4 regions of the Streptomyces sp. NPDC041205 genome follow, and region 4 is predicted to be linked to each of the others. Evidence: riboswitches for the same ligand, from Rfam matches in the RefSeq annotation. Region 4 holds a riboswitch; each other region holds the start of a gene.

Region 1 (6,949 bases), on a different contig from region 4:
CCTGTCGACGTTCATGAAGATCGGCACCATCGTGCTGCTCGCGCTCGGCGTCGTCATCGCGCTGCCGACGCTGAAGATGGACCCGGTCACCGACTTCGCCTCGCGCGGCGACGGGCCGGTCTTCGCGGGCTCGCTCTTCCCGTTCGTGTTCATCACCATCGCCTGCGGCGCGCTCTCCGGCTTCCACTCGCTGATCTCCTCCGGCACGACGCCGAAGATGATCCAGAAGGAGACGCAGGTCCGGATGATCGGCTACGGCTCCATGCTGATGGAGTCGGCGGTGGCGATCATGGCCCTGGTGGCCGCGTCGATCATCGACCCGGGCCTGTACTTCGCGATGAACGCGCCCGCGGGCGTGGTCGGCGACACCGTGCAGGAGGCGTCGAAGGCCGTCGCGGGCTTCGGATACACCATCTCCCCCGAGGACTTGGCGCAGGCCGCCAAGAACGTGGAGGAGAGTTCGCTGCTCTCACGCACCGGCGGCGCGCCCACCCTCGCGATCGGCGTCTCGGAGATCTTCTCCAAGGTCACCGGCGGCTCACTGCGGGCCTTCTGGTATCACTTCGCGATCATGTTCGAGGCGCTGTTCATCCTCACGGCGCTCGACGCGGGCACGCGCGTGGGCCGCTTCATGCTCCAGGACATGCTGGGCAACGTCTACAAGCCCTTCAAGAACATCAGCTGGAAGCCGGGCCTCGTCCTCACCAGCGCCGCCGTGACCGGCCTGTGGGGCTACTTCCTCTGGGTCGGCGTGCACGAGCCGCTCGGCGGCATCAACCAGCTCTTCCCGATCTTCGGCATCGCCAACCAGCTCCTCGCGGCCGTCGCCCTCGCCGTCTGCACCACGCTCCTGGTGAAGTCCGGGCGGCTCAAGTGGGCCTGGATCACCGGGATCCCGCTGGTCTGGGACGCGACGGTGACGCTCACGGCGAGCTGGCAGAAGGTGTTCTCCAGCGACCCGCGCGTCGGCTTCTTCAAGCAGCGCTCGATCTACCAGGACGCCATCGACGACGGCAAGGTCCTGCCGCCCGCCAAGTCGATGGACGACATGCACACCGTCGTCACCAACTCCACGGTGGACGGCGTCCTTTCGGCCGCGCTCGCGCTCCTCATCGTGATCGTGATCGCCGACGCGCTCCGCATCTGCGTCCGCCACATCCGCGATCCGCTGTCGTCGAAGCTGAGCGAGGCGCCGTTCGTGGAGTCCAAGACGGTCGCGCCCGCCGGTCTTTTCGCGACGAAGGAGGAGAAGGCGGAACTGACGGCGGCCGAGGAGCGTGCGACGGCGGGCTCGCCATGAGCGGACCACTGCTGCGCGCGCTGCGCGGACTGCGTTGGTACGTAAGGGAGTTGACCGACGAGTCCGCGTACGAGCGGTACGTGGCGCACGTCCGCAAAGATCATCCGACCGCCGTCGTGCCGAGCCGCCGCGCGTTCGAGCGGATGCGGACGGACCAGCAGGAGTCGGACCCCCGACAGGGCTTCCGCTGCTGCTGAGCAGGCACGACGGCACTTCCGGTACCCGTCCGTTATACGGACAGGGGTTCCGTACCGCGAGATCTCTGACTTAGATTTCCCGAACGTTAAGAACGGGATAAGTGAGGGAACGGAGCCGCGGTATGTCAGATGCGCCTGAAGTGCCAGTTGCGCCTGAAGTGAGACAGCCGGCGATCACGCCGGTCCGCGTGGTCATCGCCCTCTGCCTCCTCGCGCCCTTCGTGGCGATGCTCTGGGTGAGTTCGTACGCGAAGGCCGACCCGGCCTTCATCGGAATCCCGTTCTTCTACTGGTACCAGATGCTGTGGGTGCTGATCTCGACCGCGCTCACGATGATCGCCTACCAGCTGTGGCAGCGTGACCAGCGCGCCCGCAAGGCCCTCGGGGAAGGTGCGTCCCGGTGAACGACGGCGTGAACGGCGTCGCGCTCGCCGTCTTCATCTTCTTCTTCCTCGCGGTCACCGTCATGGGCTTCCTGGCGTCCCGCTGGCGCAAGGCCGAGAACGAGCAGAGCCTCGACGAATGGGGCCTGGGCGGCCGGTCGTTCGGGACCTGGGTGACCTGGTTCCTGCTCGGCGGCGACCTCTACACCGCGTACACCTTCGTGGCCGTCCCCGCGGCGATCTACGCGGCGGGCGCGGCCGGCTTCTTCGCCGTGCCGTACACCATCCTCGTCTACCCGCTGATCTTCACCTTCCTGCCGCGTCTGTGGTCCGTCTCGCACAAGCACGGGTACGTGACGACGTCGGACTTCGTCCGGGGCCGCTTCGGGTCCAAGGGCCTCTCGCTGGCCGTGGCGGTCACCGGCATCCTCGCGACGATGCCCTACATCGCGCTCCAACTGGTCGGCATCCAGGCCGTCCTGGACGTGATGGGCGTCGGCGGCGGCGAGGACACCAACTGGTTCATCAAGGATCTGCCGCTGCTCATCGCCTTCGGCGTGCTCGCCGCGTACACGTACTCGTCCGGGCTGCGGGCGCCCGCGCTGATCGCGTTCGTGAAGGACACCCTGATCTACATCGTGATCGTGGTGGCCATCATCTACATCCCGATCAAGCTCGGCGGGTTCGACGACATCTTCAGCGCGGCGAACGAGAAGTTCTCCGCGACCAACGAGGCCACCGGCAAACCCGTCGGCTCCCTCGTGCCGGGCGAGGCGGGCACCTGGACGTACGCGACCCTGGCCCTCGGCTCCGCACTCGCGCTGTTCATGTATCCGCACTCGATCACCGCGACGCTGTCCTCGCGCAGCCGCGACGTGATCCGCCGCAACACCACCATCCTGCCGCTGTACTCGCTGATGCTCGGCCTGCTCGGCCTGCTCGGGTTCATGGCCATCGCGGCCGGAGTGAAGGTCGAGAACGGGCAGTTGGCGATCCCGCAGCTGTTCGAGGACATGTTCCCGGACTGGTTCACGGGCGTCGCCTTCGCGGCCATCGGCATCGGCGCGCTCGTCCCGGCCGCCATCATGTCCATCGCGGCCGCGAATCTCTTCACCCGCAACATCTACAAGGACTTCATCAGGCCCGACGCGACCCCCGCGCAGGAGACGAAGGTCTCCAAGCTGGTCTCGCTCCTGGTGAAGGTGGGCGCGCTCGCCTTCGTCCTCACCATGGACAAGACCGTCGCCATCAACTTCCAGCTGCTCGGCGGCATCTGGATCCTGCAGACCATGCCCGCGCTGGTCGGCGGCCTGTTCACGCGCTGGTTCCACCGGTGGGCGCTGCTCGCCGGGTGGGCGGTCGGCATGATCTACGGGACGGTCGCCGCGTACGGGGTCGCCTCGCCTACGCAGAAGCACTTCGGCGGCTCGTCCAAGGAGATCCCGGGCATCGGCGAGATCGGCTACATCGGCCTGACCGCGTTCGTCCTGAACATCGTCGTGACGGTCGTCCTCACCTTCGTCCTGAAGGCCGTGGGCGCCCCCGACGGCGTCGACGAGACGTCCCCGGAGGACTACACCGCGGACGCCGGCGACAAGGGCGTGGCGGTGGAGCTGCCGAAGGTGGGTGCCGGGCACTGACGCCCGAGGGGGCGCCCAAGGGAGCGTCACCCCTCCGCCCTCCCTGGAGGCCGCCGCGTTCCGTCCGGGACGCGGCGGCCTTCGCCGTGCCGCCTCCGGCCCCGAACCGGCGTACGAAAGAATGGGCCCATGCCGCATCCTCGCCTCCTGCTCCCCGCCGCCCTGCTGCTGCTCGCGCCCCTCGCCCTCACCGGCTGCGGCTCCGAGACCGCCGGGTCCGAGAACAGGGCCTCCGGGAACGCAGGCTCCGCGAACGCGGGCTCCGGCGCCGGATCGACGCCCTCCCGCGCCGACCTTGAGGCCCGCGCCCGCGCCGCCCAGACCCGGACGGCGCACGTGTACGTGACCGAGGCCGACGGGTTCGCGCTGGCGGAGCAGTCCGTGGGCGTCCTCGGGGACGACGGCTTCCAGGCGGTGTACGTGGCGAAGGAGGGCGGCGCGCAGATCAAGGTCGACGTCGAGCGGGGCACCGTCGACGGCAGGACCTGCCGGAGCGTCTATCCCCCGGCCGAACGCTGCGAGAAGGACGGGAAGGGCTGGTACCGCACGCCCGGCTCCGCGGGGTCATCGGGCTCCGCGGGCTCCTCCGGCTCCGCCGAGTCCTGGCACGCGTACGCCCGCTCCGAGCACGGCCTGCGCATCCAGATCTCCGCCGACCCCGGCCTCGTGGACCGCGACACGCTGCGCGCCGCCGCCGAGAAGGCCCACCACGCGGACGCCGCCGAGCTGGACGCCGTACTGCCGAAGAAGACCTCCCCCGCCACGCCGGTGGAGCGCGGCGACATCCCCCGCGACGGCGACGGCGCCCCCCAGGACCCGCCGGGCGTGGGCGGCTGAACGGCGCCGCGGTGACGGCCGAGCGGGGCCTCAGCGACCTCTGAGCGGGCCCCGGGCGGCACCCGGGCGCCCCCTTGGAATGCCACGCCCCGCCCCCGAGTTGAGGTTCAGGGCGCCTCGTCCCGCGACAACGCCGCTACCCTCCGACACAACATCTAGGGGTGGCACCGAAAGCCAGCACAAGATGTATGCTCATCCTCGCTGTCGCCGCAGGGGAATCCGGTGCAAGTCCGGAACTGTCCCGCAACGGTGTACTGGTACGCATTTGTGCGCTCGCGCCCACAACATGCGCCGGTGAGTCCGACGACCTGCCGACAGCGCGCCTGGACCGTCCGGTCCGGGTGCCGAGACGTCCGGGCCTCGAGGAATGGGTTGGTGGACGCGGAGTCGCCCCTGCGCGGGCGCAGCCGCGCCGTGCCTCTCTCCGCGGGCCCAGAGCCGAGCGAGGGAGAGCACCACGTGACCATCGCGCCCGCCGAACCCGCGTCAGCGCAGGCCGGCAAGCAGGCCGAGGCCGAGCAGGCCGCGCAGACCACCGACGGCCCAGGAACCGCCCTGCTGCGCGTCCTGACCGACCTCACCGCCGACCTCCCCGACGCCGACCCCGGCCGGGTTGCCGCCGCCGCGCTGCGCGGCCGGTCGGCCAAGGCCGACGAGGTGGAGCTGCGGGAGCTCGCGACCGAGGCGGCCGCCGGGCTCATCTCCGAGGACCCCGCGTACTCCCAGCTCGCGGCCCGGCTGCTGACCATCGGTATCCGCGAGGAAGCCGCCTCGCAGGGCGTCACGTCGTTCTCCCAGTCCGTCGCCGTCGGCCACCGCGAGGGCCTGATCGCGGACCGCACCGCCGAGTTCACCACCCTGCACGCGGAGCGCCTCGACGGCCTCGTGGCCGACGCGCTCGCCGACGGCGCCGACCGCCGCTTCGGCTACTTCGGCCTTCGTACGCTGCACAGCCGCTACCTGCTGCGCCACCCGATCACCCGGAAGGTCGTCGAGACCCCGCAGCACTTCATGCTGCGCGTGGCCGCCGGTCTCGCCGAGGACGCCTCCGAGCGGGCCCTGGACGAGGTCGCCGCGCTCTACCGCCTGATGAGCCGTCTCGACTACCTGCCGTCCTCGCCGACGCTCTTCAACTCCGGCACCCGGCACCCGCAGATGTCGTCCTGCTACCTCCTCGACTCGCCGCTCGACGAGCTGGACTCCATCTACGACCGCTACCACCAGGTCGCGCGGCTCTCCAAGCACGCGGGCGGCATCGGGCTCTCGTACTCGCGCATCCGCTCCCGCGGCTCGCTGATCCGCGGCACCAACGGGCACTCCAACGGCATCGTGCCGTTCCTGAAGACGCTCGACGCCTCCGTCGCCGCCGTGAACCAGGGCGGCCGCCGCAAGGGCGCCGCCGCGGTCTACCTGGAGACCTGGCACTCCGACATCGAGGAGTTCCTGGAGCTGCGGGACAACACCGGCGAGGACGCCCGGCGCACCCACAACCTGAACCTCGCGCACTGGATCCCCGACGAGTTCATGCGCCGCGTCGCCGCCGACCAGCCGTGGTCGCTGTTCTCCCCCGCGGACGTGCCCGAGCTCGTCGACCTGTGGGGCGAGCAGTTCGACGCCGCGTACAAGAAGGCGGAGGCGGCCGGTCTCGCGCAGAAGACCATCCCCGCCCGTGAGCTGTACGGCCGCATGATGCGCACCCTCGCGCAGACCGGCAACGGCTGGATGACCTTCAAGGACACCGCCAACCGCACGGCCAACCAGACCGCCGAGCCGGGCCACACCGTCCACTCCTCCAACCTCTGCACGGAGATCCTGGAGGTCACGGACGACGGCGAGACGGCCGTGTGCAACCTGGGTTCGGTGAACCTGGGCGCGTTCGTCGACACCGCGAGCGGCGACATCGACTGGGAGCGGCTCGACGCCACCGTGCGCACGGCCGTCACCTTCCTCGACCGCGTCGTGGACATCAACTTCTACCCGACCGAGCAGGCCGGGCGCTCCAACGCCAAGTGGCGGCCCGTGGGCCTGGGCGCGATGGGCCTCCAGGACGTCTTCTTCCAGCTGAAGCTGCCGTTCGACTCGCCCGAGGCGCGGGCGCTGTCGACCCGCATCGCCGAGCGCATCATGCTCGCGTCGTACGAGGCCTCCGCCGACCTGGCCGAGCGCAACGGTCCCCTCCCCGCCTGGGAGAAGACCCGCACCGCGCGCGGCGTCCTGCACCCCGACCACTACGACGTCGAGCTGACCTGGCCCGAGCGCTGGGCGGCACTGCGGGAACGCATCGGCAAGACCGGCATGCGCAACTCGCTGCTCCTCGCCATCGCGCCGACCGCCACCATCGCGTCCATCGCGGGCGTGTACGAGTGCATCGAGCCGCAGGTCTCCAACCTCTTCAAGCGCGAGACCCTGTCCGGCGAGTTCCTCCAGGTCAACTCCTACCTGGTGGCCGAGCTGAAGCGGCTCGGCGTGTGGGACGCGCAGACCCGCGAGGCGCTGCGCGAGTCCAACGGCTCGGTGCAGGGCTTCACCTGGGTCCCGCAGGACGTCCGCGACCTGTACCGCACGGCCTGGGAGATCCCGCAGCGCGGCCTC
Region 2 (6,949 bases), on a different contig from region 4:
TCCCGGGCCGGCGGGGGAGGGGAGAGCGGCGGCCGAACGACTGAGGCGTATTGCACATCTGTCGCAACTACTATGGGAAGGCGGTAGGCGCGGAAAGAAAGCGCAAAATCGAACGGCGTCGGGAGAACAGTCATGGCCGCCCCTCGGATCGTGCTCGGAATCGAGTCGTCCTGCGACGAGACCGGCGCCGGCCTCGTCCGCGACGGACGGCTGCTCGGGCACGCGGTCGCGTCGAGCATGGACGAGCACGCCCGCTACGGCGGCGTCGTCCCCGAGATCGCCGCCCGCGCCCACGTGCACGCGCTGACACCGGTCGTCCGCCGCGCCCTGGACACGGCGGGCCTCGGCCTCGGCGACATCGGCGCGGTCGCCGTGACGACGGGCCCCGGCCTGTCCGGCGCCCTCCAGGTCGGCCTCGCCGGGGCGAAGTCCCTCGCCTACGCCCTGGACGTACCGCTGTACGGAGTGCACCACCTCGCCGGGCACGTCGCCGCCGACACCCTGGAGCACGGCCCGCTGCCCGACCCGTGCGTCGTCCTGATCGTCTCCGGCGGCCACACCTCGCTCCTGCTCGTCCGGGACCTGGCCCGCGATCCGATCGCCCATCTCGGCGACACCCTGGACGACGCGGCGGGCGAGTGCTTCGACAAGGTCGCCCGCGTCTTCGGGCTGCCCTACCCGGGCGGCCCCGCCGTCGACCGGGCGGCGCGGTCCGGCACCGCGGACGCCGTGGCGTTCCCGCGCCCGCTGACCGGCCCCGGCGACGATCCGTACGCCTTCTCCTTCTCCGGCCTGAAGACGGCCGCCGCGCGCTGGGCCGAAGGCCACGCGGACGGCGACCTGCCGGTCGCCGACGGCGCCGCCGCGCTGCAGGAAGCCATCGCCGACGTCCTGACCCGCAAGGCCGTCGCCGCTTGCGCCGCGCACGGCGTGGACACCCTCGTCGTGGTCGGCGGTGTCGCCGCCAACTCCCGGGTGCGGGCCCTCGCCGAGGAGCGCTGCCGGGCCGCCGGGATCACCCTGCGCGTCCCGCCGCTCGGCCTGTGCACCGACAACGGCGCGATGATCGCCGCCGTCGGTGACCTGCTGGTCCGCGCGGGCGCCGAACCGGCTCCCCTGGACGTGTCGATCGATCCGTCGGCGCCGCTGGAGCACGCGGCGCTGCACCCCACGGCGACGCTCGCGAGGGCCGCCTGATGACCGACGCCCTCATACACCGCCTGCCGGGCCCCGACCTGCTCACCCACCGCGACGGCATCCGGCAGGTCTACGCCGCGGCGTTCGCCGAGCCGCCGTGGAACTCCGACCCCGCCGAGGCCGACGTCTACCTGGAACGCCTCGCGGGTGACCTGGACCGTCCCGGCTTCACGGGCGCGGTGGCCCTCGACGGCGACCGGGTGCTCGGTTTCGCCACCGCCTGGACGACCGGGACCCCGCTGCCCGCCACGCGTTCCTATCCGCGCGTCAGCGCCGCGCTCGGCGCCGAGCGCACGGCCGCGTGGCTGTGCGGCGGCCTGGAGGTCGACGAACTCGCCGTCATGCCCGGCGCGCACGGCCTCGGCCTCGGCCGCAGGCTCCTCGAAGAGGTCACGCGCGACGCGCCCGGCGGCCGCTGCTGGTTGCTCACGTCCGTCAAGGCCGACGCCACCGTCCGCTTCTACCAGCGGCTCGGCTGGCGACAGGTCACCCCTGCCGGGCCGAACGGATACGGCACGGCCGTCTTCCTCGGCCCGCGCCACCCCGCGCGCCCCGACACCTTCCCGCCCGCGTAGTCCCCCAGCAGCCCAGCCCCGGCAGCCCGCACTCCCGAGTCCCCGCCAGTCCCCAGTCCCCGTAACCCCTTCGACCGGCTCAAGGCCGCCGACCGCGAGAACCAGCGGCTGCTCGGCGGGCGGGGCGGGGGCTCGGACGAGGTGGCGCAGGGCGGCGGAGCGGCCGCGGCTGACCTGGCGTCCGCGCTGGCGGGGCTGGCCGGGGTCGTGCGTACGGAACTGGGGGCGTAGCACCCCGGTAGGAGCCGGATAGGGGGTTCCCGCGGCAAGTGGGAACCCGTCGGCTGTGGACTTACTAGGAAGTCCAAGTATATGTTCGTGACGAAGCCCGCGGTGCAGGGAAGCCGGTGTGAATCCGGCGCGGTCCCGCCACTGTGACCGGGGAGTGCGTTCTCGCGTGAGACAACGCCACTGACGGAGAAGTCCGTTGGGAAGGCGGGAGAACGGACGCTGATCCGGGAGTCAGGATACCGGCCGTGGGGTGATCCGTGTTGTCCACGAGGATGGAGCAGACACGCATGGCCCCGGTGCGCACCCACGACCCCGGTGATCCGCCGATGCGAGCGACAACCCCCGCTGTCTGACGGCCCCCTGGCCGTTCGCGTCCCCTTTCCGTCCGTCACTCCGGCCTGCCCGCGCACGCCGCCGACGGCCGGTCGGACGCGCCCGTCCCCGGATCCCACCTGACGAAAGAGCAGGCTCCCATGGTCCGTGAACTGACCCACTTCATCGGCGGCAAGCACATCCCGGGAACATCGGGCGCGCTCGCCGACGTGTACGACCCGAACACCGGCGAGATACAGGCCCGCGTCCCGCTCGCGAACCGCGCGGAGACCGAGGCGGCCATCACCGACGCGGCCGAGGCGCAGCGCGAGTGGGGCGAGTGGAACCCGCAGCGCCGCGCCCGCGTCCTGATGCGGTTCCTGCGGATCGTCGAGGGCGAACGCGACGCGTTGGCAAGGCTGTTGTCGGCCGAGCACGGCAAGACCGTCGCCGACGCGCACGGCGACCTCCAGCGCGGCCTGGAGGTCGTGGAGTTCGCCGCGGGCATTCCGCACCTGCTCAAGGGCGAGTTCACCGACAACGCGGGGACCGGCATCGACGTGCACTCGCTGCGCCGCCCCATCGGTGTCGTCGCCGGCATCACGCCGTTCAACTTCCCGGCGATGATCCCCCTCTGGAAGGCCGCCCCCGCCATCGCCTGCGGCAACGCCTTCGTCCTGAAGCCCTCCGAGCGCGACCCGTCCGTGCCGCTGCGGCTCGCCGAGCTCTTCCTGGAGGCGGGCCTGCCGCCGGGCGTCCTCAACGTCGTCAACGGCGGCAAGGAGGCCGTCGACACCCTCCTTGAGGACCCGCGCGTCGAGGCGCTCGGCTTCGTCGGCTCCACGCCGATCGCCGCGCACATCTACGCCACCGCCGCCGCCCACGGCAAGCGCGCCCAGTGCTTCGGCGGCGCCAAGAACCACATGATCGTGATGCCGGACGCGGACCTCGACCAGGCCGTGGACGCGCTGATCGGCGCGGGGTACGGCTCCGCGGGCGAGCGCTGCATGGCGATCTCCGTGGCCGTGCCGGTCGGCGAGGCCACCGCCGACGCCCTCGTGGCCCGCCTCAAGGACCGCATCGGCGAGCTGCGGATCGGCCGCTCCGACGACCCCGAGGCCGACTTCGGCCCGCTGGTGAGCCGCGACGCCCTCGACCGCGTCCGCTCCTACGTCGACCTCGGCGTCGAGGAGGGCGCCGAACTCGTCGTCGACGGCCGCAACTTCACCCTGGCCGGGCACGAGGGCGGCTTCTTCGCGGGCGCCTCGCTCTTCGACCGGGTCACCCCGGACATGCGGATCTACCAGGAGGAGATCTTCGGCCCGGTCCTGTCCGTCGTACGCGCCGCCGACTACGAAGAGGCGCTGCGGCTGCCCACCGAGCACCCCTACGGCAACGGCGTCGCGCTCTTCACCCGCGACGGCGACACCGCCCGCGACTTCACCCGCCGCGTCGACACCGGCATGGTCGGCGTCAACGTCCCCATCCCGGTCCCCGTCGCGTACCACACCTTCGGCGGCTGGAAGCGCTCCGGCTTCGGCGACCTCAACCAGCACGGACCCGACTCCATCCGCTTCTACACCCGCACCAAGACCGTCACCTCGCGCTGGCCCTCCGGGGCCAAGGAGGGCGCGAGCTTCACCATCCCGACGATGCGGTGACCGCCATGACCAGCGCACTGCTCACCGAGGACCAGCTCGCCATCGTCGAGACCACCCTCGACTTCGCCCAGGAGCACCTCGCCCCGCACGCCCTCGCCTGGGACCAGGAGAAGCACTTCCCGGTGGAGGTGCTGCGCAAGGCCGCGGACCTCGGCCTCGGCGGGATGTACGTCGCCGAGGACGCGGGCGGCTCCGGGCTCACCCGCGCCGACGGCGTCCTCGTCTTCGAGGCCCTCGCCTCCGGCTGCCCGTCCATCGCGGGCTATCTCTCCATCCACAACATGGTCGCCTGGATGATCGACCGGTACGGCGACGAGGCCCAGCGCGCCCGCTGGCTCGGGTCGTTGACGTCCATGGACTGGCTCGGCAGCTACTGCCTCACCGAGCCCGGCGCGGGCTCCGACGCCGCCGCGCTCAGCACCCGCGCCGAGCGCGACGGCGACAGCTACGTCCTGACCGGCGTCAAGCAGTTCATCTCCGGCGCCGGTGCCTCGCACGTGTACATCGTGATGGCCCGCACGGGCGACAGCGGTCCGGGCGGCGTCTCCGCGTTCGTCGTCGAGCGCGACGACCCCGGCCTGTCCTTCGGCCCGAACGAGCAGAAGATGGGCTGGAACGCCCAGCCCACCCGGCAGGTGATCCTCGACGGGGTGCGGCTGTCCGCGGACCGGCTGCTCGGCGGCGAGGGCAACGGCTTCCGCATCGCCATGAACGGCCTCAACGGCGGCCGCCTCGGCATCGCCGCCTGCTCGCTCGGCGGCGCCCGCAGCGCCCTCGACCGCAGCCTCGGCCACCTCGCCGACCGCGAGGCGTTCGGGGCGCGGCTCCTGGACGCGCAGGCGCTCCAGTTCAAGCTCGCCGACATGGCGACCGAGCTGACCGCGGCCCGCGCCCTGGTCCGCCAGGCCGCCCAGGCCCTCGACGCGGGCGACCCGCAGGCGCCCCAACTGTGCGCCATGGCCAAGCAGTTCGCCACCGACACCGGCCACTCGGTCGCCGACCGCGCCCTGCAACTGCACGGCGGCTACGGCTACCTGACCGAGTACGGCATCGAGAAACTCGTGCGCGACCTGCGCGTCCACCGCATCCTGGAAGGAACCAACGAGATCATGCGCCTGATCGTCGCCCGCGGTCTGACGGGGGCGCTGCGATGACGCCCACCGCCGCCGCGCAGCCCGCCGCCCCGGAGCCCGACGACTCCGTGCTGCTGCGCACCGAGGGCCGCGCCGGGTACATCGTCCTCAACCGGCCCCGGGCCCTGAACGCCCTCACCCACGCCATGGTCCGCCGCATCGACGCGGCCCTCGCCGCCTGGGAGCACGACCCGGCCGTCGAGACGGTCGTGCTCACCGGCGCGGGAGAGCGCGGCCTGTGCGCGGGCGGCGACATCCGCGCCATCTACGAAGACGCCCGCACCGGCGGCAGCGCCTCCGCGGACTTCTGGCGCGACGAGTACCACCTCAACGCCCGCATCGCGCGCTACCCGAAGCCGTACGTCGCCGTGATGGACGGCATCGTCATGGGCGGCGGCGTCGGCGTCTCCGCGCACGGCGGCGTCCGTGTCGTCACCGAGCGCTCCCGGATCGCCATGCCCGAGACGGGCATCGGCTTCGTCCCCGACGTCGGCGGCACCTATCTGCTCGGCCTCGCCCCCGGCGAGCTCGGCACCCATCTGGCCCTGACCGGCCAGCAACTGGGCGCCGGCGACACGCTCCTGTGCGGGCTCGCCGACCACTTCGTACCCTCCGACCTGCTGCCGCGCCTCGTCGCGGACCTCGCGTCCGATCCGGTACGCGAGGTCCTCGCCCGGTACGTCGCCGAAGCGCCGCCCGGCGTCCTCGGCGACCAGCGCGAGTGGATCGACGCCTGCTACCCGGCGCACGGCGTCGAGGAGATCGTCGACCGGCTGCAGAACCACGGCGCGCAGGCCGCCAAGGAGGCCGCCGAGACCCTGCACACCAAGTCGCCGACCGCCCTGAAGGTCACGCTCTCCTCGCTGCGCCGGGCCCGGCAACTCGGCCCGCTGGAACGGGTCCTGGAGCAGGAGTACCGGGTGTCGTGCGCGGCCCTCGCCTCCGCCGACCTCGTGGAGGGCATCCGCGCCCAAGTCGTCGACAAGGACCGTGACCCGCACTGGTCCCCGGCCACCCTCGCCGACGTCACCGACGACGACGTGGCCCGCTACTTCGCCCCGCTCGGCGCGCGCGAACTCGCCCTCGCCGCCGACCGCTCCCCGCAGGAGGTGCCCTGGTGAGCCCCGTCATCGCCTTCGTCGGCCTCGGCCACATGGGCGGCCCGATGGCCGCCAACCTCGTCAAGGCCGGATACCGGGTCGTCGGCCACGACCTGGTACCGGACGCCGTGGACGCCGCCGTCGCCGCGGGCGTCGAGGCCGCCCCCTCGGCCGTGGCGGCCGCCGCCGACGCGGACATCGTCCTCACGATGCTGCCCGCGGGCCGCCACGTCCTCGCCCTCTACGGGGACGAGGGGCTGCTCGCGGCCGCCCGGCCCGGCACCCTCTTCGTCGACTGCTCCACGATCGACGTCGCCGACGCGCGGGCCGCCCACGAAGCGGCCGTCGCTGCCGGGCACCTGGCCGTGGACGCCCCCGTCTCCGGTGGCGTCATGGGCGCCGAGGCGGGCACGCTCACGTTCATGGTCGGCGGTGACGAGGCCGGGTTCGCGCGGGCCGAGCCGCTGCTCGCCGCGATGGGCAAGAAGGCCGTGCACTGCGGCGCGGCGGGCGCCGGACAGGCCGCGAAGATCTGCAACAACATGATCCTCGGCGTCTCGATGATCGCCGTCAGCGAGGCCTTCGTCCTCGGCGAGAGCCTCGGCCTCTCCCACCAGGCGCTGTACGACGTGGCGTCCACCGCGTCCGGCCAGTGCTGGGCGCTGAGCGTCAACTGCCCGGTGCCGGGACCGGTCCCGGGCTCGCCCGCCAACCGGGACTACCGCCCGGGCTTCGCCGCG
Region 3 (6,949 bases), 1.4 Mb from region 4:
GTCGATGGCGTCGGCGGCGGTGCGTGCGGGCCCCTCGACCAGGGCGGTCAGGCCGTCCGCGACCTTGACCGCCGCGCCCGGCTCACCGAGCAGCTCCTTCTCGTCCAGGCCGAAGTGCTCGGCGAGGCAGGCCCGCAGGCCCGGCAGCGCGTTGGCGGCGCCACCCCACACCTGGGAGGCGCGCAGTACCGCGAGGACGAGGTTGACGCGGGCCTCGCCGACCGGCCCGCCGCCGAGGATGTGCAGGCCGTCGCGGATCTGCACGTCCTTGATCTCGCACAGATAGCCGTCGATGTGCATCACGAACTCGTCGAACGCGTCGTCGTCCGGCTGGTCGTCGACGTGCAGGTCGTGGTGCAGCTCCGCGGCCTTCACCAGCGTCCAGATCTGCGCCCGCACGGCCGGGGCCTTGACCGGGTCGAGATCGCTCACCAGCGCGTACTCGTCGAGGAGCTGCTCCAGCTTCGCCAGGTCCCCGTACGTGTCGGCGCGCGCCATCGGCGGCACCAGGTGGTCCACGACCGTGGCGTGCCCGCGCCGCTTGGCCTGGGTGCCCTCGCCGGGGTCGTTGACGATGAAGGGGTAGACGAGCGGCAGGTCGCCGAGCACGGCGTCCGGCGCGCAGCCACCACTCAGCCCGAGGCCCTTGCCGGGCAGCCACTCCATCGTGCCGTGCTTGCCCATGTGCACGATGGCGTCGGCGCCGAACGTGTTGTCGAGCCAGCGGTACGCGGCCATGTAGTGGTGGGACGGCGGCATGTCCGGGTCGTGGTAGATGGCGATGGGGTTCTCGCCGAAGCCGCGCGGCGGCTGGATCATCACGACGACGTTCCCGAACTGGAGCGAGGCGAGCACGATGTCGTCGCCGTCGACGTACAGGCTGCCGGGCGGCTCGCCCCACGCCTCCAGCATCCCTTCGCGCAGCTCGGGGTCGAGGGTGTCGAACCACGCCTGGTAGTCCGCGAGCGGCACGCGCGCGGGCGCGGCGGCGAGCTGCTCCTCGGTGAGCCATTCGACGTCGTGGCCACCGGCGTTGATGAGGGTGTGGATCAGCTCGTCGCCGTTGTCGGGGTGGCCCTCGACCGCGTAGCCCGCGTCCCGCAGGGCGTCGAGGACGCGCACGGCGGAGGCGGGGGTGTCGAGGCCGACGGCGTTGCCGACGCGGCTGTGCTTGGTCGGGTACGCGGTGAAGACCAGGCCGAGCCGCTTCTCGGCGTTGGGCTTGTGCCGCAGCTTGCCGTGGCGTACGGCGATTCCGGCGACGCGGGCGGCCCGCTCGGGGTCGGCGACGTACACGGGGACGTCGTCGGGGCCCTGCTCCTTGAAGCTGAACGGCACGGTGATGACGCGGCCGTCGAACTCGGGGATCGCCACCTGCATGGCGGCGTCCATGGGGGAGAGGGCCGCGTCGGAGTCCTGCCAGGCGGCGCGGGACGAGGTCAGGCACAGGCCCTGCAGGACGGGGATGTCGAGGTCGGCGAGGGCGCCGATGTCCCAGGCCTCCTCGTCGCCGCCCGCGCTGGCGTCGGAGGCGTGGGTGCCGCCCGCGGCGAGGACGGTGGCGACGAGGACGTCGGCGCGCCCGAGGATCTCGTACAGACCGGAGTCGGCGCCGCGCAGCGAACCGCAGTACACGGCAAGGGCGTTGGCGCCCTTCTCCTCGATGGCGTCGCAGAGGGTGTCGACGAACGCGGTGTTCCCCGACAGCTGGTGCGCGCGGTAGAAGAGCACGCCCACGGTCGGGCGCCCCTCGACGTGCGCGCGCTCCCCGTGCACCCCGTACTCGGGCATCTTCCGCGGCTCGGCGAAGCCGTGGCCGGTCAGGAGCACGGTGTCCGAAAGGAACCGCTCCAGCTCCACGAAGTTGGCGGGTCCGCCCTCGACGAGATAGCGCAGCGCCTCCGCGACGACACCGGCGGGCACCGACGAGTCGGCCATCAGCTCGGCGTCCGGCACGGACTCGCCGCCGAGCAGCACGGTCGGGATCCCGGCCGACTTGAGCGCGGCGAGCCCGTCCTCCCAGGCGCGCTTGCCACCGAGGAGGCGTACGACGGCGATGTCCGCGCCGTCCAGGAGCGCGGGCAGTTCCTCGCGCACGTCGACGCGGGTCGGGTTGGCGATGCGGTAGGGCGCGGCGGAGGCGCGGGCGGCGAGCAGGTCCGTGTCGGCGGTGGACAGTAGCAGGACGGTCATGAGGGTGCCCCCGGTGCGATGAAGGGGAGACCGGACGGAGCGCCGGTCTCGATCAGGCGCAGCAGCGCGTCGGTGTCCGCGTGTTCTTCGATGAGGTCGCCGAGGAGGTCGAGCTGTTCCTCGCGCAGGACGGCGAAGCTGGTGTCGGGCGCGGGCACGAAGCGGCGGCCCGCGGCGCGCGCGACCTCGGTGAGGAAGCGGCGCCGGAACGCGTCGCTCTCCAGCGACCCGTGCCAGTGGGTGCCCCACACGGCCCCCACCCGGCAGCCGTCCAAGAAGGGTTCCCCGCCCAGGACTTCGGCGACGCCGTGATGGATCTCGTACCCCTCGACGTGCTCGCCGAGCGCCTTGCCGACGGGCCGGGCGAGCGTCTTCTCGCGCCGGAACGTGACGCGCACGGGCAGCAGGCCGAGCCCGTCCACGGTCCCGGCCCGCGACTCGACGTCGTCCTCGATCCGCTCCCCGAGCACCTGGAAGCCGCCGCAGATCCCGAGGACGGGCCGGCCGTCGGCGGCCCGGCGCGCGAGCGCGTCCGCGAGCCCGCGCTCGCGCAGCCACTGAAGGGCGCGTACGGTCCCGCGCGTCCCCGGTACGACGACGAGGTCCGCGTCGATCAGTTCCTCGGCCCGGTCCACGAACCGCACCACGACGCCGGGTTCGGCGGCGAGCGCGTCCACGTCGGTGAAGTTGGACATCAGCGGCACCGCGCACACGGCGACCCGCAGCACGTCCTCGCCGACGGGCGCCGCCACGGCGGACTCCCGCACCGCCCCGCGCAGCGAGACCCGCAGCCCGTCCTCCTCGTCGATGCCGAGCCCGTGCCGGAACGGCAGCACGCCGAAGGTGCGCCGCCCGGTGAGGTCGTGCAGCATGTCGAGCCCCGGTTCGAGCAGCGACACGTCCCCGCGGAACTTGTTGACGAGGAAGCCCGCGACCAGCTCCTGATCGGCCGGACTCAGCAGCGCCACGGTCCCGAAGAAGGAGGCGAAGACGCCCCCGCGGTCGATGTCCCCGACCACCACGACCGGGAAGCGGGCAGCCCGGGCGATCCCCATGTTCACGATGTCGGTGCGCCGGAGGTTGATCTCGGCGGGACTCCCCGCCCCTTCGCAGATCACGGCGTCATACGTGCCCCGAAGCTCCTCCAGGCATCCCACGACGGTGTCGAGCAGCGCCTCCTGCCGTCCCCCGTGATAGCCCCGGGCACTCATCTCGCCCACCGGCTTGCCCATGAGCACGACCTGACTCGACCGGTCGCTCCCCGGCTTCAGCAGCACGGGATTCATCAGCGCACTGGGCTCCACCCGCGCGGCCTGCGCCTGCATGGCCTGCGCCCGCCCGATCTCGGCCCCTTCGCGCGTGACGAACGAGTTCAACGACATGTTCTGCGCCTTGAACGGCGCGACGGAGACGCCCTTGCGGGCGAGCCACCGACAGATCCCAGCGGTGACCACACTCTTCCCGGCATCGGACGTGGTCCCGGCGACCAGCAGCCCACCACTCATGCGAACCGCCTCCACCGCTTCGGCCGGACCAGGTCCACAGCGATCGCGCTCCCCAGGGCGAGCCACCCGACCCGCCGGGACAACTTCACGGCCCGCTCGATGTCCTCCACGACGACGGCACGCCCCTCCCCGTTGAGGACGGGCCGGTGCTCGACCCGCCCCCCGTACGAGAGGGACCCCCCGAGCCGCACCCCCAACGCCCCCGCGAAGGAGGCCTCGACGACCCCGGCGTTGGGGCTCGGATGCTTCGAGGCATCGGCACGCCAGGCCCGCACCGCCCCACGGGGGGACCCTCCGGCGACCACGGCGAGCGCGGCGGTGAGCCGAGCCCCGGGCCACCCGGCGACATCGTCGAGCCGAGCGGAGGCCCACCCGTACCGGAGGTGGCGCGGGGACCTGTGCCCGACCATCGCGTCGAGCGTGTTGACGGCCCGGAACCCGACGAGCCCCGGCACACCCCCCACGGCCCCCCACACCAACGCCCCCACGACGGCGTCGGACGTGTTCTCGGCGACGGACTCCACGACGGCCCGGGCGATCCCGTCGGCGTCCAGCGCAGCGGGATCGCGCCCGCACAGATGGGGCAGCCGCTCCCGGGCGACGTCCACGTCCCCAGCGGCGAGCGCGCCCCCGATGGCGCGCGCCTCCCGCCCGAGGGTGGTCCCGCCGACGACGGCCCAGGTCGCGGCGGCGGTCAGCCCGACGGAAGCGGCACGCGAGCGGCGTACGGCGAAGGAGACGAGCGCACCGGCGCCGACGGCGCCCCCGGCGCACACCAGGGTGTGCAGCGCGCCCCACCCGCGGTGGTCACGCCACAGCACCCGCTCGACGGCCCCCGCCGCACGCCCGAACGCGGCGACCGGATGCCCCCGGCGAGGATCGCCGAGCAGCAGGTCACCGAGGAGTCCGGCGGCGGCGCCGTACGCGAAGTCGCGATCGGCACGCATGGGGGTCAGCCCGCCGACACGCGGCGGAGGGCTCTCGGCCGTGACGGGGCCCCGGGCGGAGCAGGGGACGGCAACGGGCGGCCGCGCATGGCGATATGTCCTCACTCAGGGTTTCCGCGCCCTGGTTCGACGAGACCGGCGGCGAGAGTTCCTGGCTCCCGGGGATCGCGTGGGATCCCCGATGACAGTGGCGGGACCGCGCCGGATTCGCACCGGCTTCCTCTGCTGCCGCCGTAAATGGCTCCGGCAGTCCACCATGGCCCGCGACGCCCGTCAACTCGCTGTTGACCTGCGACGGGAGAGTGTGCGGAGGTCCACATGGACCGTCTCGGGGGGCCGGTTTAGGGCTAGGCGGGCACAACCACTCTCCGTAAGCTTGAACATGACAGCAGGAGAGCGACGCGGAACGCGAACCCGGCAGGGCGCGGTCGAATGCCGCCGGGCCCCGGCGCCGTCCGGCTCTCGTGGCGGCAGTGGGCAAGGGGGCAGCGTGGCCGACGGGTACTTACCGGCAGGGCGGTGGTTCACCAGCAGCTACAGCACGGCGACCGGTGAATGTGTGGAAGTGGCTCATCCGGAGGGAGCGGTGTGGGTCCGTGACTCGAATCACCGCGGTGAAGGGCACATGAACGTGACGCCGTCGGCGTGGCGCGCGTTTGTCAGGGGGGTGGCCTCGGGGAGAGTCGGGGTGGAGTGAGCTGTCCCAGCGTGCGCACGAAAGGCTGGAGACCATGGGGGTTGAGAGCAGGCAGCTGCCGCTGAGCAGGCATGTCGCAGGGCCCGCCCGGCGCCTCATCTTCGTGTTGTACTGCGTGCTCAGCGGTGTTGTCGCGGTCGTCACGGGTGCTCTCGCCTCCCTCCTCGTGGAGGGGCTCCAGGTCCGGCTCGCGGTCTGGCTGGCCACGGCCGCGGTCGTGGCGGCGGGGGCCGGGGCCGTGTGGGGGCTCACGCCGCTCATCCCGCGCCGGCACGTGGAGCGGGACCGTCCGCGGACGCTCCGTCAGCCGGAGGGCCGGCGCCGGTCGTAGCGGCCGATTCCTGACGGCGACCGCGGCGCAGGGTCCGTACGAGCCAGCCCACCGCGGCGGTCAGCAGCCCGCAGCCGCCCGCTAGCGCGGCGACGAAGTGCCAGGGGTTGACGTCGTAGTGCGCGACGACGCCCCGGGCGACGATCCCCGCAGGCACGAGCGCCACGACGACCACGACGAGACACACCGACACACAGCCCGCCTTCGCCAGGAAGCCCAGCGTCTGCTGCTCCTGCGTGTGCAGACTCCGCTGGTGCTCGCTGTCGAGGAGGTGGTTCAGCTCGCGGGCGAACGCCGGATCCTTCATCCCTTCTCTGAAGAGGTCGTGGATGTGGGAGGGGCTGGTGGGTTCCGTGGGGACGGGCTCGCCGCCGTCCAGGGGATCAGCGGCCGGGCCCCCGTCGGCGCCCGTGACGCCGCCCGGGGGAGTGGGGGCGGCCGGGTTCGTGGTGTCTGAGGCCGTCAGGCAGCGCAACAGCCACCGTGCCAACGTGACGACCAGCATCGTGCCAGCCCTCCCCTCGTCCCGGAGCGGACGGCTCCGGAATCAGCCTGCGAAGCCTTCCTTGACCTCGTTGATCAGGTCGATCGAGCGGCTGTCGCTGTAGGCGATGTGCCGCAGTTGTTCGAAGCAGTCCTGGAAGTTGGCGACCAGTTCGTAGTCGTCCCGCGTGGCCACGACGGCCTGCGGGCTTTCCAGGTAGATCAGGTCGTCGTCGTCCTTGAACCCGAGGAGCACGAACGCGTTCTGCGTGCTCAGCAGCGCCCCGGCCGAGAAGGGCAGGACCTGGAGCGTGGCGCGGGGGTGCTCGGCGACCTCGATGAGCCGCTGCAACTGCGCGCGCATCACCGCAGGATCCCCGATCAGCCGGTGCAGCGCCGACTCGTCGACGACGAAGTGGAGGTCGTCGATCCCGGTCTCGTCGAAGACCCGCTCCTGGCGGGCCGTGCGGAACTCCACGAGGCGGCGGCGGGTGCCGGGGTCGCTGACGTCAGGTGTGGCCAGGGCATCCGCGTACTCCTCGGTGTGGAGGAGGCCGGGGATGATGATGGGGTGGTACGCGCGCAGTGAGTCCGCGGCCGCCTCGAACGGGAGGTACTCGGTGAACCTGGGGTTCGCGATGTCCGACCACTGCATCCACCACGACTGTCCCTTCGAGCCGCGGGCGGCGGAGACCAACTCGGCCACCTTCTCCTCGTCGTCCACGCCGTACTGACGCAGCAGCGCCCGAAGGTCCGTCACCGAGACGCTGACGGTGCCCTTTTCGATGCGGTT
Region 4 (6,949 bases):
ACGTTCGCGTGACGTCGGTTTGAAGATCGCGGGCGTTCGCTCAACGGACGCTCAAATCCGGATAACGATCCTGTCACCTCGGTGCCCCCTTTGCGGCACCGAGGTTTCTTTGTCCGCTTCTTCCTGTGCCGTATGCCACATATGGCTCATTCGATCACTGTGACGGTCGTGATAAATCTTCACGACCGCTCGGTGACGCCACCCATGTCACCGGGGGCGCTAGAGGCCGGCAGACCGTCGGCGGCACTCCATCACCATCCGGGGGGATCAGGACCTGGTCCGCGGCGAAACCGCAGTTCGCGGCGCGGATCAGCATGGAGAAAGGCGTCACCATGACCTCAGTGCAGGTCGAAGAACACCACGACGGCAATGAGGCCGCGGCGGCCACGGAGGGCGCGTCCGGCGACAACGAGGGCTATCAGCGCGGGCTCGGCGCCCGGCAGATCCAGATGATCGCGATCGGCGGTGCCATCGGCACCGGCCTGTTCCTCGGCGCGGGCAAGGCCATTCACAAGGCCGGGCCCAGCCTCATCCTCGCGTACGCCATCGCGGGCCTCGTCATCTTCTTCATCATGCGCGCGCTCGGCGAGCTCCTGATGTACCGGCCCGTGTCGGGCTCCTTCTCGGAGTACGCCCGTGAGTTCGTCAGCCCGTTCTTCGGGTTCGTGACCGGCTGGACGTACTGGCTCTTCTGGGTCGTCACCGGCATCACCGAAGTCACCGCGGCAGCCCAGTACATGCAGTACTGGACCCATGACTCCATTCCACAGTGGGCGTACGCGCTGATCTTCACGGTCATCCTGTACGGCGCCAACCTGATCTCCGTGAAGCTCTTCGGCGAGCTGGAGTTCTGGTTCTCGATGGTCAAGGTCACCGCGATCATCGGCATGATCCTGATCTGTGCCGGCATCCTCACCATCGGCTTCTCCGACGCCGGTGACACCGCGTCCGTCTCGCACCTGTGGGACAACGGCGGCTTCTTCCCCAACGGCATCGGCAACACGCTGATGACGCTGCAGATCGTGATGTTCGCCTTCCTCGCCGTCGAGCTGGTCGGCGTCACCGCGGGCGAGTCCAAGGACCCGAAGAAGACCCTGCCCAAGGCGATCAACACCGTGCCGTGGCGCATCGCCGTCTTCTACGTCGGCGCCCTGATCATGATCCTCTCGGTCGTGCCGTGGACGTCCTTCCAGCCGGGCGTCTCCCCGTTCGTCGCCGCCTTCGAGAAGATGGGCCTCGGCGTCGGCGCCGCGATCGTGAACTTCGTGGTCCTGACCGCCGCGCTCTCCTCCTGCAACTCGGGCATGTACTCCACCGGCCGCATGCTGCGCGACCTCGCGCTCAACGGCCAGGGCCCGAAGTTCTTCACCAAGCTCACCAAGAACGGCCTGCCGCTGGTCGGCACCACCGCGTCCGCCGCGCTGATGCTGGTCGGCGTGTGGATCAACTACCAGTGGCCGGGCGAGGCGTTCAACTACGTCGTCTCCTTCGCGACCATCTCCGGCATGTGGGCCTGGATCATGATCCTGGTCTCCCAGATCAACTACCGCCGCAAGGCCGACCGCGGCCTCGTCCCGCAGTCCACCTTCCGCGCGCCGGGCGCCCCGTACACGAGCTGGTTCGCGCTCGCCTTCATCGGCATGGTCATCGTGATGATGGGCATCGACAAGGACGCGCGGATCTCGCTGTACTGCGCGCCGATCTGGGCCGCGATCCTGTGCGTGTCCTACCTGGTCCTGAAGAGCCGCAACCCGGAGGCCGCGGCCTTCAAGAAGCGCGTGCACACCGGCCAGGCCGTCGAGAACGCCGCGGACGCCGCACCGGTCACCAAGGACTGACCCCGGACGGCTCCTGTCCAGCATGCGGGCGGCCTCGTACCACACTTCGGTACGGGGCCGCCCCGCTGCTTATCCTGGCCGACATGCTGACCATCACCCAGGCCCTCCACGACCAGATCGTCGCGCACGCGCGCAAGGACCACCCCGACGAGGCGTGCGGCGTCGTCGCGGGCCCGGCGGGCAGCGACCGCCCCGAGCGCTTCGTCCCGATGCTGAACGCGGCCCGCTCGCCCACGTTCTACGAGTTCGACTCGACGGACCTGCTCAAGCTGTACCGCGACCTGGACGACCGCGACGAGGAGCCCGTCGTCATCTACCACTCGCACACGGCGACCGAGGCCTACCCCTCCCGCACCGACATCAGTTACGCCAACGAGCCGGGCGCCCACTACGTCCTCGTCTCCACCGCCGACACCGACGACGCGGGCCCCTTCCAGTTCCGCTCCTTCCGGATCGTGGAGGGGGAGGTCACCGAGGAGGACGTCAGGGTCGTCGAGGCATACTGAGGCCGAGCTTCACGATTCACGACCCTCGAGGCGGCAGGACCCAGGAAGCCGGTGGAAATCCGGCGCGGTCCCGCCACTGTGACCGGCCGCGCCCCGCGCGCCCGGGAGTCAGGAACTGACCTGCCGCCTCCTCCACATGCACTCAGGGGACGCGGAAATCCCCTGGAGGAGGCCCGCACCCCATGCGTACCCGCGTACGTGCCCTCGCCCTGCCCGCCGCGGCGGCGATCCTGCTGCCGCTCACCGCGTGCTCGTCGTCCTCGTCGTCCGACGACGACTCCGGGAAACCCGACGCCAGGGCCGCCGGATTCCCGTACACCGTCACCAACTGCGGGACGAGGACGACGTACGACGCACCCCCGAAGCGCGCGGTCACCATGAACCAGCACGTGACGGAGATCCTCCTCGAACTGGGCCTCAAGGACCGCATCGCCGGGACCGCCTACCTCGACGACAAGGTGCTCCCCGAGTACGAGAAGGCGTACAAGTCGCGCCCGGTGCTCGCCAAGGAGTACCCCTCCTACGAGAAGCTCCTCGCCGCCAACCCCGACTTCGTGTACGGCGGTTACGCGAGCGCCTTCGCGGCGGGCGACGGCCGCTCCCGCGACGCCCTCGCCAAGTCCGGCATCAAGACCCGCCTCAACATCGAGGCCTGCGCCAAGAAGCCCGTCACGATGGACGACGTGTACCGCGAGGTGCGCGAGGCGGGCGCGACGTTCGGGGTCCGGGACCGGGCGGAGAAGTGGGTGCGCGACGCCAGGGCGGAACTGGCCGCCACGGCGAAGAAGTCGGCGAAGGGCGGCAAGGCCCCCGCCGTCTTCGTCTACGACAGCGGCGACAAGACGGCCTTCACCGCGGGCGGCCGCGGCATGGGCAACGACATCATCGAACGCGCGGGCGCCCGCAACGTCATGTCCGACCTCGACAAGTCCTTCGGCGACGCCTCCTGGGAGACGGTGGTCGACCGCCGCCCCGACGTCATCCTCATCTACGACTACGGCGCCTCCACGGTCGCCCAGAAGAAGAAGCGCCTCCTGGACGACCCGGCCCTCAAGGACGTCCCGGCCATCAAGAACAAGCGGTTCGCGGTGCTGCCGCTGTCGGACGTGGTGCTGGGGGTGCGGGCGCCGGGGGCGGTGCGGAAGCTGGCGGAGCAGTTGCGGTGAGCCGAGTGTGGCGCGGGGGCACATTTCAGCCCGTCCGGCGTTTGAGGACGAGCCGCGAAGAGGCGACAGCGGGGGTCCGGGGGCGGCAGCCCCCGGTTTCGGGAAGGGGCGGGATCGGGGAGCCCCCGGCAGGCCCCCACACCCGCACCCTCCCGTACACCCTCGTCGTCACGGCTCTGGTCCTCGGCCTCGCGGCAGCGAGCGTCGCCGCACTGGCGCTCGGCTCCGTACGGATCCCCACGGCCGACGTCGTCCAGATCCTGACGGGCAACGCGGACCCGTCCCCGTACCGCACGATCGTCCTCGACGTCCGCCTCCCACGAGTCATCCTCGGCGCGGCCGTCGGCGCGGGCCTGGCGGTGGTCGGCACCACCCTCCAGGCCCTGGTCCGCAACCCCCTGGCGGACCCGTTCCTCCTGGGGGTCTCCTCGGGCGCCTCCGCGGCAGCGGTCTCGGTGATCGTGCTCGGCCTCGGCGCGGGCATGGCGACAACGGTGACCATCCCGGCGGCGTCCTTCGCGGGCGCGTTCCTCGCCCTGCTCGTGGTGTACGCCCTCGCCCGCGAGCCCGGCGGCGGCTTCACGACGACCCGCCTGATCCTCGCGGGCGTGGCCGTCTCGTACGTCCTGTCGGCCCTGACCAGCCTGATCCTGGTCGTCTCGGCCCGCGCGGACCACCTCAAGGAAGTCCTGTACTGGACCCTCGGCGGCCTGGGCAGCGCCCGCTGGGACATGCTCGCGCTGCCGTTGACGGTCCTGGCCGTCGGCACGGCCCTGCTGATCGCGCTGGCCCGCCCGCTCGACCTGCTCCTGGTCGGTGAGGAGGGCGCGACCGTCCTCGGCCTGGACACGGCCCGGTTCCGCGCGGGCGTCTTCGTGCTGACCTCGCTGGTGACCGGCGTGCTCGTCGCGCAAAGCGGCGCCATCGGCTTCGTCGGCCTGATGGTGCCGCACGCGGCCCGGATGCTGGTGGGCGCCGCGCACCGGGCGCTGCTGCCGGTGGCGGCGCTGATGGGGGCGGTGTTCCTGGTGGTGGCGGACCTCGCGGCCCGCACGGTGGCGGCGCCGCAGGACATCCCGGTGGGCGTGCTCACGGCGCTCACCGGCGGCCCGTTCTTCCTGTGGCTGCTCCGGCGGGGGCGGGCGCGGGAGGGGGTGGAGGCGTGAAGCGACGTACGGACCTGCCGCGTACCGAGGACCTGCCACGTACCGAGGGCCCGCCCCGCACCGACGCCCTGCTGAGCACCGAGGACCTCACGTACGAGATCCCGTCGGGCCGCCGCCTGGTGGACGCCGTCTCACTCACCGTCTCCGCAGGTGAGACGGTGGGCCTGGTCGGCCCCAACGGCAGCGGCAAGACGACGCTGCTGCGCTGCGTGTACGGCGCGCTCGCGCCCACCGGCGGCCGGGTCCTGCTCGACGGCGCCGACCTGGCGGACACCGGCGTCAAGGCCCGAGCCCGCCGCGTCGCCACGGTCCCGCAGGACGGCCACACGGGCTTCGAACTCACCGTCCGCCAGATCGTCGCCATGGGCCGCTCCCCGCACAAACGCTTCTGGGAGGGCGACACGGCCGCCGACGAGGAGCTGGTCATCGGCGCCCTGGAGCGGGTCGGCGCCGCCGCCCTGGCCGGACGCGCCTTCGCGCGGCTGTCCGGCGGCGAGCGCCAACGCGTCCTGACCGCACGGGCGTTGGTGCAGGAACCGGCCGTCCTCGTCCTCGACGAGCCCACGAACCACCTGGACATCCGCTACCAGCTGGAGATCCTCGGCCTGGTCCGCGGCCTCGGCACGGCCAACCTGCTCGCCCTGCACGACCTGACCCTGGCCGCGTACTACTGCGACCGTCTGTACGTCCTCGACGCGGGCCGCGTCGTCGCCTCCGGCCCGCCCCGGGACGTCCTCACCGGCGAGCTCCTCGCGGAGGTGTACGGGGTCGCGGCGGAGGTGGCGGTGCATCCGGCGACGGGGGCGCCGACGGTGACGTATCTCCCGGGGGCGGCGGGGGTGCCCCGGGCCTGACGCCGGGAACCCGCTGCCGCCGACGGCCGGGACACCCCGCCCCTGTCCGGCCGTCGAACGCGATCCGTCCGGCATCCGAGATCACATTCCGGGTCCCGGACCGGGAATCGTTACGATGACCGCATGGTTTCGAACGACGTGAGCATCGATACGACGCCGGGCGCCCTGCTCGTCGGCCGGCTGCACGTCGACCTGTGCCGTCTCGCCAGCGCCATCTGTCGGCCCTGACGGGCGCCGCCCCGCCGCTGCACCGCGGCGGCGAGCCCCGGCGCCGTACCCGCGGCCCCCGCACCCCGCCGCCCGCCCTCGCGCGGCGCGCCCTGCTCCGTACCGCACCACCACCGCTCCGCTCCGTACCGCACCACCCCGCACCACCCGCGCAGCCACCCCGCACCACTTCCGATCCACTCCCGACAGGAGCCTTCCGCATGGCCATCGAGGTCCGCATCCCGACCATCCTCCGCACCTACACCGACGGCGAGAAGGCCGTCCAGGGCAGCGGTGACACCATCGCCGCGCTCTTCGCCGACCTCGAGTCGCGGCACGCGGGCATCCAGGACCGGCTGATCGACAAGGACAAGGGCAACACCCTGCGCCGCTTCGTGAACGTCTACCTCAACGACGAGGACGTCCGCTTCCTCGACGGCGTCTCCACCAAGCTCGCCGACGGCGACAGCGTCACGATCCTGCCGGCCGTCGCCGGCGGCATGGCCTGAGGGCCCCGGCTCCCCGATGCGTTACGACTCCCCGCTCGCGGCCGTCGGCAACACGCCGCTGGTCCGCCTCCCGCGTCTGTCGCCGTCCGCCGAGGTCCGGATCTGGGCCAAGCTGGAGGACCGCAACCCGACCGGCTCCGTCAAGGACCGGCCCGCGCTCCACATGGTCGAACAGGCCGAGAAGGACGGCCGGTTGACGCCCGGCTGCACCATCCTGGAGCCCACCTCCGGCAACACCGGCGTCTCCCTCGCCATGGCGGCCCGGCTCAAGGGCTACCGCATCGTGTGCGTCATGCCGGAGAACACCTCCCAGGAGCGGCGCGACCTGCTGACGATGTGGGGCGCGGAGGTCATCTCCTCGCCCGCGGCGGGGGGTTCCAACACGGCCGTACGCGTCGCCAAGGAACTGGCGGCCGAGCATCCGGACTGGGTGATGCTCTACCAGTACGGCAACCCGGACAACGCGGGCGCCCACTACGCCACCACCGGCCCCGAGATCCTCGCCGACCTGCCCTCCATCACCCACTTCGTGGCGGGCCTCGGCACCACCGGCACGCTCATGGGCGTCGGCCGCTTCCTCCGTGAGCAGCGGCCCGACATCAAGGTCGTCGCAGCGGAGCCGCGCTACGACGACCTCGTCTACGGCCTGCGCAACCTCGACGAGGGCTTCGTGCCCGAGCTGTACGACGAGTCCGTCCTCACC

What was found. Region 4 has a riboswitch for cobalamin ahead of ACZ6BG_RS06340 (ABC transporter substrate-binding protein). Riboswitches for the same ligand answer to the same signal wherever they lie in the genome.
Region 1: it holds a riboswitch for cobalamin, as region 4 does, so the genes downstream of both, ACZ6BG_RS09860 (ribonucleoside-diphosphate reductase subunit alpha) here and ACZ6BG_RS06340 (ABC transporter substrate-binding protein) in region 4, are expected to answer to the same signal.
Region 2: it holds a riboswitch for cobalamin, as region 4 does, so the genes downstream of both, ACZ6BG_RS20705 (CoA-acylating methylmalonate-semialdehyde dehydrogenase) here and ACZ6BG_RS06340 (ABC transporter substrate-binding protein) in region 4, are expected to answer to the same signal.
Region 3: it holds a riboswitch for cobalamin, as region 4 does, so the genes downstream of both, ACZ6BG_RS00360 (cobalamin biosynthesis protein) here and ACZ6BG_RS06340 (ABC transporter substrate-binding protein) in region 4, are expected to answer to the same signal.

What each region holds. Positions count from the first base shown of each region.
Region 1 covers NZ_JBVIZH010000002.1:641,078-648,026, forward strand. The annotation lists gene ACZ6BG_RS09835 (carbon starvation CstA family protein) at 1-1,300, shown strand, start outside; gene ACZ6BG_RS09840 (YbdD/YjiX family protein) at 1,297-1,497, shown strand; gene ACZ6BG_RS09845 (DUF3311 domain-containing protein) at 1,620-1,901, shown strand; gene mctP (monocarboxylate uptake permease MctP) at 1,898-3,520, shown strand; gene ACZ6BG_RS09855 (hypothetical protein) at 3,650-4,357, shown strand; cobalamin riboswitch at 4,546-4,687, shown strand; gene ACZ6BG_RS09860 (ribonucleoside-diphosphate reductase subunit alpha) at 4,817-6,949, shown strand, end outside.
Region 2 covers NZ_JBVIZH010000004.1:191,148-198,096, forward strand. The annotation lists gene tsaD (tRNA (adenosine(37)-N6)-threonylcarbamoyltransferase complex transferase subunit TsaD) at 133-1,197, shown strand; gene ACZ6BG_RS20700 (GNAT family N-acetyltransferase) at 1,197-1,772, shown strand; cobalamin riboswitch at 2,087-2,265, shown strand; gene ACZ6BG_RS20705 (CoA-acylating methylmalonate-semialdehyde dehydrogenase) at 2,477-3,976, shown strand; gene ACZ6BG_RS20710 (acyl-CoA dehydrogenase family protein) at 3,982-5,130, shown strand; gene ACZ6BG_RS20715 (enoyl-CoA hydratase/isomerase family protein) at 5,127-6,230, shown strand; gene mmsB (3-hydroxyisobutyrate dehydrogenase) at 6,227-6,949, shown strand, end outside.
Region 3 covers NZ_JBVIZH010000001.1:68,005-74,953, reverse strand. The annotation lists gene cobN (cobaltochelatase subunit CobN) at 1-2,193, opposite strand, end outside; gene ACZ6BG_RS00365 (cobyric acid synthase) at 2,190-3,698, opposite strand; gene ACZ6BG_RS00360 (cobalamin biosynthesis protein) at 3,695-4,645, opposite strand; cobalamin riboswitch at 4,769-4,919, opposite strand; gene ACZ6BG_RS00355 (DUF397 domain-containing protein) at 4,902-5,342, shown strand; gene ACZ6BG_RS00350 (hypothetical protein) at 5,600-6,178, opposite strand; gene ACZ6BG_RS00345 (helix-turn-helix domain-containing protein) at 6,221-6,949, opposite strand, start outside.
Region 4 covers NZ_JBVIZH010000001.1:1,457,646-1,464,594, reverse strand. The annotation lists gene ACZ6BG_RS06350 (amino acid permease) at 333-1,838, shown strand; gene ACZ6BG_RS06345 (M67 family metallopeptidase) at 1,922-2,344, shown strand; cobalamin riboswitch at 2,363-2,482, shown strand; gene ACZ6BG_RS06340 (ABC transporter substrate-binding protein) at 2,527-3,510, shown strand; gene ACZ6BG_RS06335 (FecCD family ABC transporter permease) at 3,624-4,676, shown strand; gene ACZ6BG_RS06330 (ABC transporter ATP-binding protein) at 4,709-5,530, shown strand; gene ACZ6BG_RS06325 (putative leader peptide) at 5,654-5,758, shown strand; gene ACZ6BG_RS06320 (MoaD/ThiS family protein) at 5,959-6,246, shown strand; gene ACZ6BG_RS06315 (PLP-dependent cysteine synthase family protein) at 6,263-6,949, shown strand, end outside.